One region of the Paenibacillus sp. FSL K6-1330 genome, then DNA from elsewhere that is predicted to be linked to it. Evidence: predicted binding sites of a transcription regulator. Region 1 holds the regulator's gene; the other holds the start of a gene.

Evidence for each region. Region 1 encodes LexA, which represses DNA repair genes until DNA is damaged. Its sites were predicted from a motif close to CGAACATATGTTCG; they were not measured.
Region 2: the regulator LexA is predicted to act here: its motif matches at 2,147-2,160, upstream of addB (helicase-exonuclease AddAB subunit AddB).

What each region holds. Positions count from the first base shown of each region.
Region 1 is NZ_CP150269.1:2,954,301-2,957,488, reverse strand. It holds gene NYE54_RS13475 (DUF896 domain-containing protein) at 12-218, opposite strand; gene NYE54_RS13470 (LysM peptidoglycan-binding domain-containing protein) at 483-851, opposite strand; gene lexA (transcriptional repressor LexA) at 1,027-1,653, shown strand; gene NYE54_RS13460 (hypothetical protein) at 1,748-2,536, opposite strand; gene NYE54_RS13455 (sigma-70 family RNA polymerase sigma factor) at 2,529-3,065, opposite strand.
Region 2 is NZ_CP150269.1:2,284,652-2,287,839, reverse strand. It holds gene addB (helicase-exonuclease AddAB subunit AddB) at 1-1,958, opposite strand, end outside; gene NYE54_RS10250 (class I SAM-dependent rRNA methyltransferase) at 2,270-3,188, opposite strand, start outside.

The sequences.
Region 1 (3,188 bases):
CAGTTGATCGACTAATGCTTTAATCGCGGGCCGCCTTTTTGTTCATTTTCATCAACCCATTCGATCGATTCCAGCTGTTGTCTAAAGTTACCTCGAATATTATTAAGGTATATTTCCCGAAGCTCTGCCCGTTCCTTGAGCTCTTCCGCGGTCAATCCCTCACTTTTCTGTTTTCTTGCTAGCACATTGATGCGTTCAACCAAAGTATCGATGTCCATGACTTCTCCTCCAATTCCGATATCATGTATAACTTAAACATGTGAAAAAGAGCTTGTCAAGGCAACTGCACCCTTGCAAACTCTGATTAATAACAAATATGAACATATGATGCCTATAAATGAGTCCTCTATGTCAAGAAATCAATAATCTTCTATTATAAACACGCTTATACTGCGTGAAATCACATCGTCAGGCAAACCTACAAATATGAAGCGAGAAATAGGGACATATATAAGGAAAGAGTTTCTCGTAGTGTCATCCCATTACCAGACCGGTAAAGACAACACCTCTCCTGCCTGTATATCCGGACCCTTCAATCCATTCATTCTTCGGATGCTATCCAGGTATACTCGCGTATCCATATCTGTCGGTTTATGAAGGGAAGCAATCCGCCACAAACTATCGCCATATTGAACAATAACCTGCTTCTCCCCCGTGGGTTTATCCATCCCCCCGGCAAAAACGGAATATGCCCCTGTCCAGCAGGATGCTACGATTAACAGAACGAATAAAAGCTTTATAAAAGGAATGGATGCCATTCTCGACTTCAATTGATCGATCCAAGTCTCGGAGGACTTCGTTTGCACTGGAACGTTCTCATAAATGCTACGGTATGTACTGTATTTCAACATGGAATCATCATCTCCCAAACAAGTGTTCTCTTATGGATTCATATTAACACGAACACTTGTTTGATTCAATACCAAAAAGAACATTTGTTCTATTTTTATTTAGAACTTATGTTTGTACGAACGGAAGTTCTATGTTATAATTTTCCCAAACGTTACTAAATGGGGTTGATACGGCATGTCGAAAATATCCAGCCGCCAGCTGGCGATCTTAGAGTTTATCCGCAACGAAGTTCGTAGCAAGGGTTACCCGCCTTCTGTCCGGGAAATCGGCGAGGCTGTCGGACTAGCTTCCAGTTCAACGGTCCATGGACATCTTGACCGCTTGGAGAAGAAAGGCCTCATTCGCCGTGACCCTACGAAACCAAGAGCAATCGAACTGCTTGGCCAAGAAGAGTCCGAAAGCGCAAGCCTGTTTACTCACACCATTGCCAGAGTGCCTGTTGTCGGAAAAGTCACTGCAGGTGTTCCTATTACAGCCATGGAGAACATTGAGGATTACTTCCCACTCCCACAGCATTATGTAGGCGACGATAAGGTGTTCATGTTGTCGGTTATTGGTGACAGTATGATCGAAGCTGGCATTCACAGCGGCGACTATGTCATTGTTCGCCAGCAGCAAACTGCAGACAATGGCGACATTGTCGTAGCGATGACAGAGGAAGACGAAGCAACTGTGAAGACCTTCTATAAGGAGAAGGATCATGTACGATTGCAACCGGAGAATCCTACCTACGAGCCACTGCGCCTGAACCATGTTACGATTCTCGGTAAAGTAATCGGACTCTTCCGGGATGTCCACTAATTTCATATATCTATCTATGAAGAATAGGTTACCTCCCTTAATTGGATGGTAACCTCTTTGCTTTTTCTATATAGATCACGAAGCTGTATCATAGCTAGTTTGCCTGCTCCATAATGCCTTGTTTAAGATCCAGTCGATACATCCGTTTGGGTTTATAATCCGGCGAACCTTCCCCACCCGGCCCCTCCGTGGACTCTAGAACAAGCTTATTATCTTTAACCATGGGAGTAGTACCTGGTCTATAATATGAAAAGTAGGATACCAAGGATTCATCCTGAAATCGGAGCTGGACGGCTTTACCCGTTTCATGCTCCACTGCGAACGCATAGATTTGTATACCATGACAGTCCCTATATTGCGGTGCGAGTATAAATACATCGGCAGCTTGAAACGGCAGACGAATCATATCAACCGGAGCAGATGTTGGTTGAATAAAAGTAAGATCCCCCAGCGTAGTTACTTCATTTGTAACTTGGTTAGTACTATACTGTACGCTGTAGTTTCCGGTAAACGACATATCCGTTTCGATACCGAAGCAGCTCGGTGCTCCCAATGTCGTTATTTTTTCCTGTCCAACTGCAATAACCCTTAACCTTCCTTCATCCGTTACGCCTTGTGCCCGGATTGTCTCTTCCGTACCAGGAGGTAAAGTCCCTGCTCTCTGTTGTTCCTCTCTGCCAAAAGGTAATTGAAAGGCAATTAAAATAATCAGAAGCATTAACCCTCCAGCAAATCCAACTTGTAAGTGCTTTCGACGTTTAGGCTTGCCGTCGGTGAAAATCACGGACCTATGCACGTTTTTTTTCATTTCAGATGTGAACTTTTCATCTGAAAAGGGAGCTTTTTTAGCCCGGGAATACCAATCTGGTTTATCCTCATTCATCGCCATTCTCCTTCAACAGGTTCTGTACTTTTTTCCTTGCCCGATACAGTCTTGATTTTACGGTACCCGCCGCTAGGTTAAGGAACTCCGCAATCTGATTTATTGACATCTCATAGTAAAGATCCAGGATCAACACCTCCCTGAACTTCCTGGGTAAGGTCATAATCATGGCCCATATTTCATTGGTATACTGCCCATCCAAATACTCTGCTTCCGCCGAGCGGCTTGAGGCATCTATGAGCAGCTTGTCCTTGAGGGTCACTTTCCGAAAGAAAAAAGTCTGTTTATATCGATACGCGGTATGTCTTGTAATTGTAAGCAGCCACGTTTTTAGCGTCGCCCGACCGCGAAAGGTATGTATGCCAAAATAAGCTTTAATAAACACCTCTTGAGCAATATCGTCAGCCAGTGCTTGCTGTTTGGTCAGAAAATAAGCGTAATTCCAGATATCATTTCCGTATAAGTTCATGATTTTATCCAGTGTCTGTGTGTCCATCACCGTCATCTGCTTCAAGTATTCCAGCTCCAACCGATTCACCTCGTCTAATTAGAGTCATGGAAGTGAGCAAAGGTTCCCTTTTTTCGAAAAATAAAAAAAGAATCTTCCCTTTTATGGAGGGCGATTCTGTATTGGCTGCATTCCTGAACGGTT
Region 2 (3,188 bases), 670 kb from region 1:
ATGCTTGGAGCAAGCTCCAATCCACGGTCTTCGAGCTGAACACGCTCCGGTTCTGTCAGGATCCCATCGTCCTTAAACTGGGCTGGGAGTACACCATCGTTAATGCCGAGCAGAAAAGCATATTTCACCCCGCCCGTCCGTGTCCGATCCATGCTGCCGATCAGCACTTGATCCAGAGATGGAGGCACCAGAGCCATTTTCATCTCCGTAAGTCCCGTGCCCAGCACGCCCGTGAACAATTCGGTGCTGAGCTTCTCCGCACCCATCATCTCCACAATCTGGTCGAGCAGGTCAAGCACAGCCCCCCATACCTGGCGATGCTCCCTCGCTTCCTCAGGACGCCCGGCATCCAGAGCAGCGCGGCTTAACAGCTCCAGCTTTTCGGGAACAGCGGTTTCCTCCAGAAGCCGATAGACTGCAGTGCTCTGATCCATTGCACTCGTTGCCTTTTTCATCCGCTTCTCAAACGCATGCAGCGGCTCCGTAATCACCTTTCTGGCATACTCAATCGCCTGCATACCATCCGGATTGCGCACCTCACTCTCGCCATCCTCTAATGAGAGGCTTGGAATTCCCCTCCACGGGCGGCCATCCGTCCAGCGCGAACCCTGAATTCCGGAAGCCAGCACGTGGTTCTCCAGACGATCCATGTCCTCACGGGTAAGCGAACCGTCCAGCGGCAGCAGCAGATCCGTCTTCACGCAGCGGAATACGTCCTCGTAACGCCAGCGGCGTCCAATGACATCAAGAGCAGATCGAATAAATTCGACCAGCGGATGGTGCAACTCGCTCCGCTTCTGATCAAGAAAATAAGGAACACCGTGTTCCTTGAACAAAGGACCTATCAGGTGCTCATATTCTCCCATATTCCGGACAAACACGGCCATTTCCCGGTATCGTGCTCTTTCTTCCCGGGCGAGACGAACCATTTCACGTAAAGCTCCTTCGATTTCAGCCCGGCGGTGACTGGCAGAATGCAGAAGAAGACCTGTCCTGCTGCCGTCCGGATTGCTTACTGTATTTCCATCTCGGGCAGCTTCCGTCCAACGTTTCTTCCGATCATAACCGCGCTCGAGGTGGGCAAGCAAAGGGGATTCTTGAAACCGTGGAAGAACATCGGGTTGCAGAATACGATGCTCCATATCCAACCCCATCTCATCAGCAATGCCTTTAAGCTTTATGTACGTCACTGCGGTAGGATGAAAGAGATCCAGCTCATGCGGAACATTGCCGTTCGTATAAGGCTTGTCCAGTGTCAACGCAATCGTTACATGGTTGGCATGGGCCATAATTTCCCGGAGCACCCGGTACTCCTGCGGCGTAAAACCATGGAAACCATCGATCCAAATGTCGGCGCGCTTGATATAGTCCGATTGGGTCACTCCCGCTGCTAATGAGGCCAGCGTATCTTCCTCATCCATGTAGAACCGTGAAATCTCAAGCTCAAAATCATGAAAGACCGTTACGATGTCCTCCAGCTTGCGCCGAAGTATCGGTGAATTCCCGGAGCCAGATATCATCTGTCCCAGCTGCTCCTCTACGCAGGATGCGTCAATGCAATAGCGCTTCATTTCCGTATACAACTCGCTCAGCTTACCGACAAAACCATGCTGCTCTCCCGAAGCACCGAACAATTGGAGCTCTTCTTTGCGCCTCCGTAAAATTTTGTACAGCAGCATGCGCTTGCCTTCTTCACTGATCGCCACCTTTGCGGCCCCGCCGCTTTCCTGCATGACGCGGTAAGCCAGTCGACGGAAACTAAGCACTTGCGCGCGCATTATCCCGCGAATGCCTCCCGCATTAACGAGTGCATGCTCTGCTTCATAGGACCCTTGTTCGGGAACGATCAGTATCATCGGATTCCCCCTGGGATCTTGCTCCAATCGCTCGATCATCTCTTGGCGGATCGACGTGCTCTTGCCGCTGCCCGACCTGCCGATAACAAATTGAATGCTCATGCTATGCCCCCTTTACATCGTCTTTCGAAAGGGACTCCTTCACCCTTCAAAACAAGCTGCACTTCCGGTGAAATCATGCCCTTGAATCTATAAGTCAAATGTATCAAAATTCATATGAAATCCACGTTTTGGTTCGTTGTCTATCAAAAAAGATGTTGATTACTAGTATAGCATAAGTATCGTTTGATGGAACATACGTTTGGATTTCATTCCCATTCCAAAATATTGCGGACATACAAAAAAGGATCCTGCCATCGTGGTTTACCCACCATGGCAAAATCCTTCGCATCAACCGCTATAGCTGTGGCAGTTTACAGCTTTGATTTGCTGCGCACTTCAAACACGGCAAATTTCAAATAATGCCCCTCATCGACCCCGAGAATTTGCGGGTGATCCTTGCCAGCCGCACGCCATTCCACGAGTCTTAGAATTTTGCCGGCATCTTTTGCAGCATCCTGAATCGTCTCCAGGAACAAATCCGGCCGCATATGGTACGAGCAGCTTGCCGTAACCAAATAACCGCCCTCATTCACCAGTTTCATTCCATGAAGGTTGATGTCCTTATATCCCCGGCAAGCTCCCTTGACAGCAGACCTGGTTTTGGCAAACGCCGGCGGGTCCAGAATGACCACATCCCAGGAACGTCCACCTCCCGCGGTCAGCGGTTTGGAGGTATCCACTTTCTGATCCCCTTGCGCACGCTGCTCACGTTCTTCCAAGCCTTTTACCTGGTTGCGCAAATATTGGAAAGCATCGTCCACTACAAACTCCACGCGATCCTGGAATCCGTTCAATTCCACATTCTCTTTGGCGCTTTCGATAGCATGCTCCGATATGTCAAGACAGGTTACTTTCTTGGCCCCATAAAGGCATGCGTGCAGCGTGAAACTGCCCGTATGCGAAAAGCACTCCAGCACCGTAGCACCGTCCCAATAGGGAAACGTGACTTCTTTTCCGCTTTTGTTCACCGGCAAGGACTTCATCTCACCGTCCCGTTCCACAGTCTGAAGCGCGATCCCGCTGCGGTCTCCCCAACCCTTCATTAACGGTTTTATGGATGCCCGGTTCTCGCGCTGATCAAAGAAATATCCCGTCTTCTGACCTTCTTCAATATCCACTTTGATCTTCAAGCCGTTCTCCGTCACCGTCACGTGGCGAGGACACTTCCCGTAGAGAATACCCGTGCGCTGTTCCAGACCTTCCAATTCCCGGATGGATACATCGCTTCGT